Regions from separate parts of the Azospirillum aestuarii genome, predicted to be linked through region 2. Evidence: predicted binding sites of a transcription regulator. Region 2 holds the regulator's gene; each other region holds the start of a gene.
The links. Region 2 encodes PhoB, which activates phosphate uptake and scavenging genes when phosphate is short. Its sites were predicted from a motif close to TNTCATAAAACTGTCA; they were not measured.
Positions count from the first base shown of each region.

Region 1 (5,228 bases), 220 kb from region 2:
TGGGCTCCAGCCCGTTGACCACCCGCCCGCCGATGGCGATCTCGCCGCCGGTGATGCTCTCCAGCCCGGCGACCATGCGCAGCAGCGTGGATTTGCCGCAGCCCGAGGGGCCGAGCAGCACGAGGAACTCCCCGTCCGCGACGCCGATGTCGATGCCCTTGATGGCCTCGACGGCGCCGTAGGACTTGCGGACCCGATTCAGATCGACCGTTGCCATTTCTTATTTCTCGCTGTCCACAAGGCCTTTGACGAACCAGCGCTGCATCAGCACGACCACCGCCACCGGCGGCAGCATGGCCAGCACCGTCGTCGCCATGATGAGGTTCCAGTCGGTCGCGGCCTCGCCGTTGCCGATCATCTTGGTGATGCCGATGACCACCGTCTCCATCTCCGCGCTGTTGGTGATCAGCAGCGGCCACAGATACTGGTTCCAGCCGTAGATGAAGAGGATGACGAACAGCGCCGCGATGTTGGTGCGCGACAGCGGCAGCACCACGTCCACGAAGAAGCGCAGCGCCCCCGCCCCGTCGATCTTCGCGGCCTCCACCAGCTCGTCCGGGATGGTCAGGAAGAACTGCCGGAACAGCAGCGTCGCCGTGGCCGAGGCGATCAGCGGGATGGTCAGCCCGGCGTAGCTGTCGATCAGCCCGAGGTTGGCCACCACCTCGTAGGTCGGGATGATCCGCACCTCGACCGGCAGCATCAGCGTGATGAAGATCATCCAGAAGAAGACCATGCGCAACGGGAAGCGGAAGAAGGCCACCGCGTAGGCCGAGATGATCGAAATGGCGATCTTGCCCAGCGCGATGACCAGCGCCATGACGAGGCTGTTCCACATCATGATGCGCACGGGCGTGTGCATGACGCGGTTGCCCTGCGATTCGCTCCAGGCCGAGGCGTAGTTGTTCAGCATCTCCCCGCCCGGCGTCAGCGGCAGGTTGCCGCGCCCGATGGTGGCGGCGTCCCAGGTCGAACCGATGACCGTCACGTAGATCGGGAAGGCGAAGATCAGGACGCCCAGCATCAGGATCAGGTGCGGGACCATGTCCATCAGGCGCCCGCCGGAGCGCGGATTGGCGCGGTCGCGGGTCATGAGTAATGCACCTTGCGCTCGACGAAGCGGAACTGGATGGCGGTCAGCGCGATGACGATGACCATCAGGATCACCGACTGCGCCGAGGAGCCGCCCAGGTCGTGGTTGACGACGCCGTCCTGGTAGACGCGGAAGATCAGCGTCTCGGTCGCCTTGCCCGGCCCGCCGTGGGTCAGGGCGTGGATCGTGCCGAAGGTCTCGAAGAAGGCGTAGACGATGTTCACCACCAGCAGGAAGAAGGTGGTCGGCGACAGCAGCGGGAAGGTGATCGTCCAGAAGCGGCGCACCGCCCCCGCCCCGTCGATGCTCGCCGCCTCAAGGACGGAGCGCGGGATGGCCTGCAGCCCGGCCAGGAAGAAGATGAAGTTGTAGGAGACCTGCTTCCAGCTCGCCGCCAGGATGACCATGGTCAGCGCCTGCCCGTCGTTCAGCCGGTAGTCCCAGGCGTAGCCGAGGTTGTTCAGCGCGCGGCCCAGGATGCCGATGTCCGGGTTGAAGATGAACATCCACAGCACCGCCGCCACGGCGGGCGCCAGCGCGTAGGGCCAGATCAGCAGCGTCTTGTAGGCCGCCGCCGCCCGGATCTTCGCATCGGCCAGCACCGCCAGCCCCAGCGCGGAGGCCAGCGACAGGAGGGTCACCGACGCGCTGAAGACGATGGTGGTCTTGACCGTCTCCAGATAGTTCGGGTCGCTCAGCACCGCCTGGAAATTCTCCAGCCCGACGAACTGGCTGCGCAGGCCGAAGGCGTCCTGGAGGTGGACCGACTGCCACAGCGCCTGCGCCGCCGGCCAGATGAAGAAGATCAGCGTCACCGCCACCTGCGGCGCCAGCAGCAGGTAGGGCAACGCCCTGTTGTCGAAAATCACGCGACGTTGCATGGAATCCCTTTCAACCCTCTCCCCTCCGGGGAGAGGGTGGCCCGAAGGGCCGGTGAGGGGGTTGTGCATCGCGGAACGCCCGGCATAAGCACAAGCCCCTCACCCCTGCCCTCTCCCCGCTTTCGGCGGACCAAAGGTCCGCCTGTCGCGTCAGCGCAAACGGAGTTTGCGCGTGAGCGGAGCGGAGGGGGAGAGAACACTCAGTTCTTGTTGGCGCGCTCGAAGTTGCGCAGGACCGTGTCGCCACGCTTCACCGCGTTGTCCAGCGCCTGCTGGGCGGTCTGCTGGCCCTGGAACGCCCGCTCCATCTCCTCCTGGATGATGTTGCGGATCTCCGGCAGGTTGCCCAGCCGCAGGCCCATGGTGTTCTCCGTGGTGGCCGTGCGGGTCAGCTGCTCCGCCGGCACCTCGGCACCGGGGTTCTTGTCGTAGAAGCCTTCCTTCTTCGCCAGCTCGAAGCCCTGCAGCGTCACCGGGACGTAGCCGGTGTCCATGTGCCACTTGGCGTCCACCTCCGGACGGGCGAGGTAGCTGAAGAAGGCGGCGACGGCCTTGTACTCGTCGGCGGTGCGCTTGGGCGAGGTCATCACCCAGAAGGCGGCGCCGCCGATGATCGAGTTCTTCGGCGAGGCGATGGCGTCCGGCCAGTAGGGCAGCGGCGCCGCGCCCCAGGCGAACTTGGCCTCCTTGACGATGCGCCCGCGCAGGCCCGACGAGGCCTGGATCATCGCGCACTCACCCGACGGGAACAGCGAGTCCGCGGCGTTGTCGCGGCCGCCGTAGCGCAGCGCGCCTTCCTTCTGCAGGTCGATCAGCGTCTGGAGATGCTTCACGAAGAACGGGTCGTTGATCTTCAGCGTGGCGTTCAGCCCGCCGAAGCCGTTGGCCTCCGACGCGAAGGGCTTGTCGTGAAGCGCGCCGACCTGCTCGAACTGCGTCCAGGTCGGCCAGGAGAAGGTCATCGGGCAGGTCACGCCCGCCGCCTTCAGCTTGCGCGCCGCGTCGGCCACCTCCGGCCAGGTCGCCGGCGGCTTGTTGGGGTCGAGCCCGGCCTTCTGGAAGGCGTCCTTGTTGTAGAAGGTGATGGTGGTGGAGCTGTTGAACGGCAGGGCCATCATCTTGCCGTCCTTGGAGCTGTAATAGCCCCGGACCGCCGGGATGTAGGCCGCGGCGTCGAGCCCCGACCCCGTCTCGCTCATCAGCTGGTGCACCGGCTTGATGGCCGGGCCGGCGGACAGCATGGTGGCGGTGCCGACCTCGAACATCTGCACGACGTGCGGGGCGTTGCCGGCGCGGAAGGCGGCGATGGCCGCCTGCATCGTCTCCGGATAGCTGCCCTTGAAGGTCGGGTTGACCTGGACCTTGTCCTGGCTGTCGTTGAAGCCCTTCACCACCTGCTCGAGCTGGCCGCCGAGCGGCTGGGGCAGGCCGTGCCAGAATTCGACGACGGTCTTCTGCTGGGCGTAAGCGGCGCCGGTGAAACCGGCGGCGAGCGCGAAGGCGGCCGTCGAGACGGCGAGCTTGCGGCGGGTCAGCATGGTGGTCTCTCCCTGGAACCAATCGATTGCGTGATGTGCTGACATGCAGGGCGCGGGTTGCGGTCCCGCGACGGTCTTGTGAAGATTTGGTGACGTGTCCGGAACACGCGCGCAGGGGCGCGCCGCATCCGCTCCTCGCGGTTGCAACGTTGATCCTGCGTAAGGCATGGAACGGGACTTAAGGCGGTGGCGGATGTTGCGCCGGCATCGATGGTTTTCCTCCCCGCATGTGTGTTTCTTTTTTGCAAGCCTTAAGGACAGAGGGGGAGGCTGTCAATCAGCCGTACGTATCAGTACGGACTATCACCTTTACGTCATCTCTCGGGGTGCCATGTTTGGGCGAGCGCCCACAGCGCGGAGTCGTCCCGGCACAGGGACCCGGCCAGTTGCGACAGGCTGTCCCCCATCAGGCCGGAGGAGCGCAGCAGGCAGTAGGACCGGCTCGGCGCCGACAGATAGAGCGACGCCGTCGGGGCCGCGACCGGCGGCGCGGGATACAGCGCGGCGGGCGGCGGGCAGTAGTAGGGCTGCGCACCGGGGTTGTAGCCGGGCACCAGCCGGTCCAGGCCGGGCCGGGGACCGAAGACACAGCCGCGCTGGTCCCAGTCCAGGCTTGTCGTCTGCGCGGCGGCGGGCAGGACGACGAAGGCGGCCATCGTCATCCCCGCCAGACAACCGGCCAGCCGGCACCCTGCTTTGCGATGCATGCTTCCCTCCGATCCCAGGCCGCGCCCATGGCGCACCCAGACCATGACGCCGGGGCCGGCGGGCCGTGAACGGCCCCGGCCTTCGGAGGAAGTATGCGCGCTCCATCGACGCCCGGCGCGGCGCCGATGGACGGGTCGGCAAGCGCAAGCGAGGACGGCGCTCTCTGTTCGTTCGGTGGGAAGGAGGAAAGGCGGCTCCCCGCCCCGTCACGCCGCGCTGCTGTTCTCGACCGGCAGTTCCTCGGCGCTCTCCGCCGCCAGCGGGACTTCCACCGCGAAGACGGACCCCTTGCCGGGCACCGAGCGCAGCGAGACCGGCAGGCCCAGCAGAGTCGCCAGACGCCGGACGATGGCGAGGCCGAGCCCCAGCCCGTGCCGACGGTCGCGGTTCGGGTTGCCGAGCTGGCGGAAGTCGTCGAAGATCGCCGACTGGTCGGCGGGAGCGATGCCGATGCCGGTGTCCCACACCTCGATGCGCAGAGCCCCGCCGCGCCGCCGCGCCGCCAGCAGCACGCCGCCCGACTCGGTGAAGCGCAGGGCATTCGACAGGATCGGGCGCAGAAGCTGCTCCAGCAGCACCGGGTCGGTGCTCACCTCCGCGTCCGCGGGGCGGACGTTGAAGCGCAGGGCCTTGGCGTCGGCCTCCGGCGCGAACTCGTTGAGCAGGCGGCCCAGCGTCTCGTCGATGGGGAAGGTCTGCACCTGCCTCCGGACCAGCCCGGCCTCCAGCTTCGACACGTCCAGCAGGGCGCGCAGGAGCGCTTCCGCCGCCTCGATCGACATTTCCAGCTTCTCGCCCAGATCGCGCGCGCCGGGATCGGTCAGGCGCCCCATCAGCAGATGATGGAACAGGTGCATGGCCTGGAAGGGCTGGCGCAGGTCGTGACTGGCGGCGGACAGGAAGCGCCCGATGGCGGTCCGTCCCGTCTCGGCCTCCTCGCGGACCCGCTCGGTTTCGGCCTTCGCCCGCTCGGCCTCGGCGCGGGCGGCGGCCAGCGCGGCGGCGTTG
Region 1 covers NZ_JAEPIV010000002.1:461,198-466,425, forward strand. The annotation lists gene JJL56_RS06810 (sn-glycerol-3-phosphate import ATP-binding protein UgpC) at 1-217, opposite strand, end outside; gene ugpE (sn-glycerol-3-phosphate ABC transporter permease UgpE) at 221-1,093, opposite strand; gene ugpA (sn-glycerol-3-phosphate ABC transporter permease UgpA) at 1,090-1,974, opposite strand; gene ugpB (sn-glycerol-3-phosphate ABC transporter substrate-binding protein UgpB) at 2,175-3,512, opposite strand; gene JJL56_RS06830 (hypothetical protein) at 3,827-4,219, opposite strand; gene JJL56_RS06835 (sensor histidine kinase) at 4,427-5,228, opposite strand, start outside.
Region 1: the regulator PhoB is predicted to act here: its motif matches at 3,581-3,596, upstream of ugpB (sn-glycerol-3-phosphate ABC transporter substrate-binding protein UgpB).

Region 2 (5,228 bases):
CGTACGAGCTGGAGGCGATGGTCAACGCCAACCCGTCCATCGTCGGCACCACGCAGACGGTCTGGGTCCGCGCCGACGACGAGATCGACCAGTTCATGAAGGGCTTCATCCGGCGCGACGTGCCGGAGAGCGAGCGCCGGCTGAGCGACGTCAAGATCACCGCCATCGACGCGCTGGTCGCCAACGGGTCGATCCGCAGCACCTTCAACACCACCCTGTTCACCGCCGGCGACAGCCGCGAGCCGGAACAGGCGGGCATCCTGGGGGCCGTCGTCGGCTCCGCCCTGACGCTGGTGGTGACCATGCTGCTGTCGGTGCCCATCGGCATCGCCGCCGCGGTCTATCTGGAGGAGTTCGCGCCGAAGAACCGCTGGACCGACCTGATCGAGGTGAACATCAACAACCTCGCCGCGGTGCCGTCGATCATCTTCGGCCTGCTCGGTCTGGCGGTGTTCCTCGGCTTCTTCGGGCTGCCGCGCTCCGCCCCGCTGGTCGGCGGTCTGGTGATGGCGCTGATGACCCTGCCGGTCATCATCATCGCCTCGCGCGTTGCGCTGAAGGCGGTGCCGCCGTCGATCCGCGAAGCGGCGCTGGGCGTCGGCGCCTCGCCGCTGCAGACGGTGACGCACCACGTCCTGCCGCTGGCCCTGCCGGGCATCCTGACCGGCACCATCATCGGCATGGCCCGCGCGCTGGGCGAGACGGCGCCGCTGCTGATGATCGGCATGGTGGCCTTCATCGTGGACATCCCGGGCGGCCTGACCGACAGCGCCACGGCCATGCCGGTGCAGATCTACATGTGGGCGGACAGCCCCGAGCGGGCCTTCACGGAACGCACCTCCGCGGCGATCCTGATCCTGCTCGCCTTCCTCATCCTGATGAACGGCCTGGCCGTCTTCCTGCGCAAGAAATTCGAGAGGCGTTGGTAACCCCATGAGCGTCCAGACCCACATCCCGGCCACGGCCATGGCTTCGCGTCCCGCCGCCGGCATCCACGGCACCAAGATGGTCGCCCGTGACGTCAAGGTGTTCTACGGGGCCAAACAGGCGCTCAAGGGCATCAACCTGGAGATCCAGGAAAACCGCGTGATGGCCCTGATCGGCCCGTCCGGCTGCGGCAAGTCGACGTTCCTGCGCTGCCTGAACCGCATGAACGACACCATCGAGAACTGCCGCGTCGAGGGACTGATCGCGCTCGACGGCGAGGACGTCTACGGCAAGAACATCGACGCGGTGCAGCTCCGCGCCCGCGTCGGCATGGTCTTCCAGAAGCCGAACCCGTTCCCGAAGTCGATCTACGACAACATCGCCTACGGCCCGCGCATCCACGGCATCGCCAGCCACCGCGACGAGATGGACGAGATCGTCCAGACCTCGCTGCAGCGCGCCGGCCTGTGGAACGAGGTGAAGGACCGCCTGCGCGAGCCGGGCACCGGCCTGTCCGGCGGCCAGCAGCAGCGCCTGTGCATCGCCCGCGCCATCGCCGTCAGCCCCGAGGTGATCCTGATGGACGAGCCCTGCTCGGCGCTCGACCCCATCGCGACGGCCCACATCGAGGAGCTGATCGACGAGCTGCGCGAGAACTACACGATCGTCATCGTCACCCACAACATGCAGCAGGCGGCCCGCGTCTCCCAGAAGACCGCCTTCTTCCATCTCGGCGACATGGTCGAGTGCGACGACACCGAGGAAATCTTCACCAACCCGCGGGACGAGCGCACCCAGGGCTACATCACCGGCCGCTACGGCTGATCCCCGGCATCGCCACTACTCTTCCATCAGCGAAGGACGTGAAGCATGAGCAACGAACACATCGTGCGTTCCTTCGCGCACGAACTTGAGCGCCTGTCCAACCTGATCACCCAGATGGGCGGCGTCGCCGAAGCGCAGGTGGACGCCGCCGTGAAGGCGGTGGCCCGCCGCGACGTCGCGCTGGCCGCCCAGGTCATGCAGGCCGACCTGCGCATCGACGCCTACGAGCGCGACATCGACGCCGAGGCCGTGCGCCTGCTCGCCCTGCGCCAGCCGCTGGCCCAGGACCTGCGCGAGATCGTGTCGGCGCTGAAGATCGCGTCGGACCTGGAGCGGATCGGCGACTACGCCTCCAACATCGCCAAGCGCTCGCTGGCGCTGGCCCAGGTGCCGGTGGTGCGCCCGGCGGTGGCGATCCCGCGCATGGGGCGGCTGGTCGAGTCGATCATGAAGGACGTGCTGGACGCCTACATCGAGCGCGACGTCCAGCGCGCCATCGCCGCCTGGGAGCGCGACGAGGAACTGGACGACCTCTACACCAGCCTGTTCCGCGAGGTCCTGACCTACATGATGGAGGACCCGCGCAACATCACGCCCTGCACGCACCTGCTGTTCATGGCGAAGAACCTGGAGCGGATCGGCGACCACGCCACCAACATCGCCGAGACCATCCACTATCTGGTGGTCGGGACGACGCTGCGCGCGGCGCGTCCGAAGAACGACGGCAGCAGCTTCGCCGTGGTCGAGCCGGGCGGTTCGGTCATGGATGCGGCCACCGAGGCGGTGGAACGGGGATTGCCGCGGGACGGCGGCCCGGATAACGATGGAGCGGGACATGCCGCGTGACGGCGAGACGCGCAGTGGGAGCGGGACAAGCATGAATTCGGCGCTGAAGCCGCTCGTCCTCGTCGTCGAGGACGAAGCCGACATCGTGACGCTGCTGAAGTACAATCTGGAGAAGGAAGGCTTCCGGGTTAACGCCGCCACCGACGGCGAGGAAGCCCTTCTGCTGGCCGGGGAGCAGACGCCGAACATCGTCCTGCTCGACTGGATGCTGCCGCTGATGTCGGGGCTGGAGGTCTGCCGCCAGATGCGCCGCAACAGCAAGATGCGCGACATCCCGATCATCATGCTGACCGCCCGCGGCGAGGAGGCGGACCGCGTGCGCGGCCTGAATTCCGGCGCCGACGACTACATCACCAAGCCCTTCTCCCCGACCGAGCTGGTCGCCCGCATGCGCGCCGTGCTGCGCCGTTCGGCGCCTGGCATGACCGACGAGACGCTGCAGTTCGCCGACGTGACCATGGATCTGGCCGCCCACCGGGTGCGCCGGAACGGCCGCGACGTGCATCTGGGTCCGACCGAGTTCCGCCTGCTGCGCCATTTCATGCAGCATCCCGGCCGAGTCTTCTCGCGCGAGCAGCTGCTCGACGTGGTGTGGGGCCACGACGTCTATGTCGAGCCGCGCACCGTGGACGTGCACATCCGCCGCTTGCGCAAGGCGATGAACGAGGAGACGGAGATGGACCTGATCCGCACCGTCCGTTCGGCCGGCTACGCGCTGGACAGCAAGTCCATCTAACCGAAATGCCCGGACGCTGACCTTGCCCCACCCTTACCCTCCCCCGCTTCGCAGGGGAGGGGACTGCCGCCGCTTCGCGACCATCTCCCTCTCCTGCGAAGCGGGGGAGGGAAGGGGCCCACGCGCAAGCGTGGGAAGGGTGGGGGCCACGTGGCGGAGCTGTTCACCCCTCCAGCAGCCCCACCGCCTCCCGCAAAATCTCCACCTTCGGGCCGAAGCGCTTCGCCGGGTCGCTGTCCTCGATGAAGCCGATCATCATGCGCAGGGCGTACGCCACCCGCGGGGCGAGATCGGGATGCGCCGTCACATGCTGCGCCAGATGGGCCAGCGCGTCCCGGTAGGGCCGGCCCTCGAAACCCTCTGCGGCGATCGCCTCGAAGCGGTTCGCGTGTTCGATCACCAAGCTGTGGTCGTCGGTCATGGCGCTCACACGAACAGGATCGCGCCGGTCTTCGGCGCGTCGTTCAGAAAGGTGACGACTCCGCCGGTCTTCACCGGCACGTCGGGGCGCAGCGGGGCGCCAACGGGCAGGCCGAGCGCGCGCAGCCCCATCTCGCAGGCCATGACCGTGACCTTCAGCATCACGCAGGCTTCCAGCAACTCCTCGAAGCCGGCCAGCCCGTCGGCGGTGAAGGCGGCGTCGCGCTCCGCCGGGCGGCGGCCGTCGTCGGCGGGGTCCAGCCGGTGCCAGCCCGGCGCGCCGTCCGCGTCCTCGGCCAGCAGCGTGTTCAGGGCGCGGCCGGTGAAGAACAGCGTGACCTTGCGGTTGGTCGCCGCCGCCGCGCTGGCCATCACCAGGGCGTAGTGAACCCGGTCGAAGCCGCCCGCGAACAGGACGATGGACAGGTTTTCAGGACCTTCCATGGGTCAGGGCTCTCCCAAGCGCCGCTCAGTGGGCGGACAGGTCGTGGATGGTCGGGTGGGCGCCGCACAGCGGGCAGTCCGGGTCGCGGCGCACCGTGATGCGCTGGAACGAGGCGTGCAGCGTGTCGAGCATCATCAGGCTGCCCGACAGGCCCTCGCCGATGCCCAGGATCTCCTTCAGCACCTCGGTCGCCTGGAGCGAGCCGACGAAGCCGCCCAGCGCCCCCAGAACGCCGCCCTCGGAGCAGGACGGCACCAGCCCGCGCGGCGGCGGCTCCGGGAACAGGCAGCGGTAGCAGGGGTGCGGGGCGCCGAGATGCGCTTTGAAGGTGGACACCTGCCCGTCGAAGCGCAGGATCGCCGCCGACACCAGCGTCTTACCCGCGAAGTAGCAGGCGTCGTTCAGCAGGAAGCGCGTGGCGAAATTGTCCGACCCGTCGGCCACGATGTCGTAGCGGCCGATCAGGTCCAGCGCGTTGTCCCTGGTCAGCCGCGTCTTGTGCACCTCCACCGCCACGTCGGGGTTCAGCGCGCGGATGCGGGCGGCGGCGCTCTCCACCTTCGGAACGCCGAGCGACGACTCATCGTGGATCACCTGCCGTTGCAGGTTGGACAGGTCCACCGTGTCGTCGTCGATGACGCCGATGGTGCCCACCCCCGCCGCGGCGAGGTAGAGCAGCAACGGCGCGCCCAGCCCGCCGGCCCCGATGACCAGGACGCGGGCACGCAGCAGCGCCTCCTGCCCGACGCCGCCGACCTCCGGCAGGATGATGTGGCGGGAATAGCGGTGAAGCTGGGTGTCGGTGAAATCCATGGTCCGCAGAATAGCGCGGAACGCCCCGTGCCGCGCAAGCCCCCTTGCTCAGAGCCCCGCCGCGGGCGGAAGCGTCAGGCCAGCAGGCTCATCTTGTAGGGGGTGGTCTTCGACGTGCTGGACGATTTGTTCGCATCCTCCGCCGCCCACTGCTTCAGACGGGCCTCGCGTTCCCGCATGATCTTGTCGAATGGGCGCTCCTCGCTCGTGTCGTCG
Region 2 covers NZ_JAEPIV010000002.1:676,301-681,528, reverse strand. The annotation lists gene pstA (phosphate ABC transporter permease PstA) at 1-929, shown strand, start outside; gene pstB (phosphate ABC transporter ATP-binding protein PstB) at 967-1,752, shown strand; gene phoU (phosphate signaling complex protein PhoU) at 1,798-2,598, shown strand; gene phoB (phosphate regulon transcriptional regulator PhoB) at 2,630-3,334, shown strand; gene JJL56_RS07835 (hypothetical protein) at 3,498-3,755, opposite strand; gene JJL56_RS07830 (DsrE family protein) at 3,761-4,198, opposite strand; gene JJL56_RS07825 (HesA/MoeB/ThiF family protein) at 4,224-5,012, opposite strand; gene JJL56_RS07820 (hypothetical protein) at 5,087-5,228, opposite strand, start outside.

Region 3 (5,228 bases), 600 kb from region 2:
GATCTCCAGCTCCGGCACGCCGGCCTCGTCGAGCGCGCGGGCGATGGCTATCTTCTCATCGAGCGTGAAGGCGACCCCCGCCGTCTGCTCCCCGTCGCGCAGCGTCGTGTCGTTGATGATGGTGGAACCGGCCTTCGGCATTCGGTCACATCCTCAATCTGAGCTTAATCAGCGGTGGGTCTTGCCCCCACCCTCCCCACTGCGGGGTCCCCTCCCTCCCCCGCTGGGCGGGAGAGGACCTCGATTCCCTCCCCTGCGAAGCGGGGGAGGGTTAGGGTGGGGGCAACGGATACAGGGTGTTGTGTCGCAGACCGGGCCGGGGAACCGCGTCCCGGCGGGTGTCGTCGGGCGGGTTGCCGGAGCGCGGGCCCGGCCCGGCCTGCGATCTCGGTGTTACGAATAAACCGGTGCGAACTCCTTCGGGGCGCCCGCCTGCGACCAGTAGGGCGACAGCGAGCGCAGCTTCGCGATGATGCCGGGGACCACCGCGATCACCCGGTCGATCTCCTCCTCGGTCGTCTCGCGCGACAGGGAGAAGCGGGTGGCGCCGTGGGCGGCGGTGTAGGGCACGCCCATGGCCCGCATCACGTGGCTCGGCTCCAGCGACCCGGAGGTGCAGGCCGACCCCGACGAGGCGGCGATGCCGGCCTCGTTCAGAAGCAGGAGGATCGCCTCGCCCTCGATGTACTCGAAGGCGACGTTGCAGGTGTTGGGCAGGCGGTTGGCCGGGTTGCCGGTGACGAAGCAGTTCGGGACGGCGGCCAGGATGGCCTGCTCCAGCTTGTCGCGCAGTGCCTTCACCCGCGTGTTCTCGTCGGTCATGTGCAGCAGGGCCAGCTGTGCCGCCGCCCCCAGCCCGACGATGCCCGGCGCGTTCTCGGTGCCGGCGCGGCGCGAGCGCTCCTGGTGGCCGCCGCGCAGCATCGGGCGGAAGCGCAGGCCGCGCTTGACGTAGAGCGCGCCGATGCCTTTGGGCGCGTGCAGCTTGTGGCCGGACAGCGACAGCATGTCCACCGCGCTGTTGGCGAGCGTCATCGGGATCTTGCCGACCGCCTGCACGGCGTCGGTGTGGAACACCGCGCCGACCGCCTTGGCGAGCTGGGCCAGCTCCTCGATCGGGAAGATCGTCCCGGTCTCGTTGTTCGCCCACATGATCGAGACGATGGCGACGTCCGGCGACAGGGCCGCCTTGTAGGCGTCCAGGTCCAGGTTGCCCCGGTTGTCCACGCCGATGCGGTGGACGGTGTAGCCGCGCTTCTTCTCCAGATAGTCGCACAGCGCCAGCACGGCGGGATGCTCGACCACGCTGGTGACGATGCTCCTCTTCTTCGGATAGGCCTCCAGCACCGACAGGATGGCGGTGTTGTCGCTCTCCGTGCCGCCGGAGGTGAAGACGATCTCGCTGTCATGGGCGGCGCCGAGGAGCGCCTGCACCTGCTTGCGTGCCCATTCGATCTTGCCGCCCACCGCGGCGCCGAAGCCGTGCATGGAGGAGGGGTTGCCGAACTGCTCGGTGAACAGCGGCAGCATCTCCGCCAGCACTTCCGGATCGACGCGGGTGGTGGCGTTGTTGTCGAGGTAGATTCCCTGTGCGGTCATGGCTCAGGCCCCCACCGGCAGAAGGGAGGCGGGCTTGACGCGGACGAATTCGCCCAGCGCCTCGACCAGCTTGGCCTGCACGCCCATCATGGTGCCGGCGGACTGCGAACAGCCGGAGCAGGCGCCGGTCAGCCGGACGTAGATGTCCTTGCCGTCGATGTCCACCAGCTCCACATCGCCGCCGTCGCGCTGGATCTGCGGGCGCAGCTCCTCGATGGCGACCATGATCTTCTGCATGCGCTGCACGTTCGTGAGCTTCGCCGGAGCCGCCGGGGCCTCGGCCTTCGGGGCCAGCGGCTTGATGGCGTCCAGCCCGACCGTGCCGGGGGCATGGGACTTGGGCGGGGCCAGCGCGCCGGTCTTGGCGAGCACGGCCTCCAGCACCTCCTCGATCTTCTCGTGGCAAGTCTGGCAGGAGCCGCCGGCCTTGGTGTAGTGGGTGACCTCCTCCAGCGTGGTCAGGCTGTTGACGGTCACCGCGCGCTCGATCATCGCCGCGTCGATGCCGAAGCACTTGCAGACCAGTTCGCCTTCCTCGTGGTCGTCCACCCACTCCTCACCCTTGAAGTTGGCGATGGCGGCGCGGAGCGCCTCGGCGCCCATGACCGAACAGTGCATCTTCTCCGGCGGCAGGCCGCCCAGATACTCGGCGATGTCGCGGTTGGTGACGGCCAGCGCCTCGTCCACCGTCTTGCCGATGATCATCTCCGTCAGCGCCGACGAGGACGCGATGGCCGAGCCGCAGCCGAAGGTCTGGAACTTCGCGTCCTCGATGACCTGGCTGTCGGGGTTGACCTTCATCATCAGCTTCAGGGCGTCGCCGCAGGTGATCGACCCGACCTCGCCCACGGCGTTCGCCTCATCCAGCGCGCCGGCGTTCTTCGGGTTGAAGAAGTGTTCCTTGACCTTGTCGGTGTAGTTCCACATGGCGCCTTGCCTTTCCCGACGTTATCGGGTGGGGGGAGTGTGTTCGGGGTTAGTGAGCGGTGCCGCAGCCGCCCGCCGACGGCGCGGAGGAGCAGCTTCCCCCCGGTCCCGCCGAGAAGGACTTGCCGCAGCCGCAGCTGCCCGTCGCGTTCGGGTTGTCGAACTTGAAGCCAGCGCCCTCGACCCCTTCGACGAAATCGACCACCACGCCGGTCAGGAAGGGCTGGCTGGTCGGATCGACGAAGATCGTCACCGGGCCGAAGGTCAGCACGGCGTCTTCGTCGCCCGCCGTGGCCTCCAGCCCCATCTGGTACTTCATGCCGGCGCAGCCGCCGTCGGCCACCGCGATGCGCAGGCCGGCCGCGGCGCCGCCGGACTTCGCCAGCACGCGCTCCAGGGTGTTCACCGCCGCATCCGTCAGGGTCACCATGTCTGCCGCCTCCAAATGCTCCGTCGGGCATGCCGACCGATCTTGGTCATGGAATAGCAAGCGGCATGCCAACTACTAAGATATTGATTTAAAATGATTGTCAGGCCGGCGGGCTGATGCCTTCCCGACAATTGTCAGGTCGGACCCCTGTCGGGTTTATGACATCCTGCGACGAAAGGACGCACAATTTGTTTATGGGCTTTTGCGAACCCCGCTTGCGGCCCATACAGGATTGTCGGTTGGGCGCACAGTGTCGAAGAGCAATGGAAGGGGATGTGTGATGGAGCGGCCGGTCGAACTGCGGATGTCCAACGGGCGCATGGCCTTCGGCGAGGTGCCGGAGCACATCGACGAGAAGCTGCAGGAGGCGGTCAAGGCCCGCCCCGACGCCGCGGCCTGCGAAGCCCTGCTGTGGGAGGCGCACCGGATGGGGCCGCGCGTTCTGCCGGTCTTCTACGCGCTCTACAAATTCTACTTCAACCGCAAGCGCTTCGCGGATGCGGAGCGGGTGGCGACGATCGGGCTGGACGCGGCGGCGCGCGAGGGCGGCTATGCCGGCGACTGGCGGAGCCTGCGCGCGGACAGCACGGATTGGGCGAGGGAGGGCGCGCCGCGCTTCACCCTGTTCACCCTGAAGGCGCTGGCCTTCATCACCCTGCGCAGCGGGCGGGTGGCGGAGGCGACGGCGATCCTCGCCAAGCTGGCGGAGATCGACCCGCAGGACCGGGTCGGCTACGGCGTCATCGCCGCGCTGGCGAAGGGTGTGGGAGACGAGTGACGGCGGAGAAGGGCGGGTCGGGTGACTGACGGATCGATCCGGTCAGTCACCCGACCCGAAGCAGACGGCCTCCGCGCCGCAATCGCGGCAGACCGGGGCTCCGCAGGGGATCAGCCCGTCCCGCGCGCAGAGGAAGCGGTAGAGGAAGACCTTCCACCGTGTGCCGGTGGCGTTCAGAAGCGCCAGGGATTCGAAATGGCGCTCCATCAGCGCCGCGAGATGGCTCGGGCCGGCCAGCCCCAGGTCGCGCCACAACTCGCCCTCGTCCAGCATCGCCCGCGCGACGATCGCGGCGAGCCATTCCTCCTCCTCAATGCCCAGCGAGCGGTGGGCGAGCAGGAGTGCGCTGATGTCGTCCACCTCGCCGCGAAGCAGCGGGGGCAGGGGGGTGGGCGAGCTGTCGGGAACCGGAAGGCCGGCCGCGAAGGCATCGGGAAAGTAGCGGTCGAGAAGCTGGCCGAGCGCCCTGTCGTCGAGACCCAGCGCGCCTGGACCCGTCGGCCAGCGGCGGGCCAGGATGCAGGCGAACAAATGCGCGTCGAAGACGTTGCAGCGTCCCTGACGGTCGGTCAGCCAGCGGTACAGGTGTGTGGTGTCGCCCGCTCCCGGCGGGGCGGTGTCGAGGATGCCCATGGCGTCCGTCCTCCGGGGTCTGGCGGCCGTCAGGCCGCCGCAGGCAATGTGGGCGGCCGTCAGGCCGTCTCAAGGAAGGTGGGCGGCCGTCAGGCCGCCTGGGGCAAGTGGGTGATGCAGTTCTTGGAACAGACCTTGCCGCAGCTCTCGCAGCCGATGCAGTTGCCGGCGTTCTTGACGCTCATGACCTTCTTCTCGGCCTCGTCGTCGAAGGCGTCGACGATGTCGCCGTCCTCGGTGATGCCGATCAGCTCCAGCACGTCGCGGCCGCAGACCTTGAAGCAGCGGCCGCAGCCGATGCACATCTTCTGGTCGATCTTTTCCACGAACTTCGGCGTCCAGGCGGCGCCGCCGCGGGTGGTGCCGGTCACGAACTCAGCCATCGTCTGCTCCTCAATCGGGCTTGGTGTGTTGTTTGGTGGAGGTGTGGGCGCAGGTCTTGCCCCCACCCCGACCCTCCCCCGCTGGGCGGGGGAGGGTGCCTTCTGCGAAGCGGCGGCAGTCCCCTCCCCTGCGAAGCTCTCGCGCAAACCATAGGTTTGCGCTGACGCGGCAGGCGGACCTTCGGTCCGCCGAGAGCGGGGGAGGGTTAGGGTGGGGGCACGGTTTCCGAACTGGCGCTCAGGCGGACGCCGTCTCCAGCGCCTTCAACTCGGCGCGCTTCTCGGTCAGGGTCTTGTAGGCGTCGTAGGTCTCCTGGGCGACCTGGAGAATCGACTGCCAGTTCTGCGGCAGTTCCTCCGACAGGTCGTGCAGGTCCATCTTCTTCTGGGTCGCGCGAGCGTTGAGCTTCTTGACCTCGTCCTTCAGGGCGTCGATGTCGGACATGGCGAAACCCTCACAGATCGGCGACGTCGGGAT
Region 3 covers NZ_JAEPIV010000002.1:76,559-81,786, reverse strand. The annotation lists gene nifV (homocitrate synthase) at 1-141, opposite strand, end outside; gene nifS (cysteine desulfurase NifS) at 394-1,599, opposite strand; gene nifU (Fe-S cluster assembly protein NifU) at 1,603-2,526, opposite strand; gene JJL56_RS05050 (HesB/IscA family protein) at 2,576-2,956, opposite strand; gene JJL56_RS05045 (hypothetical protein) at 3,237-3,734, shown strand; gene JJL56_RS05040 (nitrogen fixation protein NifQ) at 3,777-4,367, opposite strand; gene fdxB (ferredoxin III, nif-specific) at 4,457-4,750, opposite strand; gene JJL56_RS05030 (CCE_0567 family metalloprotein) at 4,989-5,195, opposite strand; gene JJL56_RS05025 (NifX-associated nitrogen fixation protein) at 5,206-5,228, opposite strand, start outside.
Region 3: the regulator PhoB is predicted to act here: its motif matches at 3,105-3,120, upstream of JJL56_RS05050 (HesB/IscA family protein).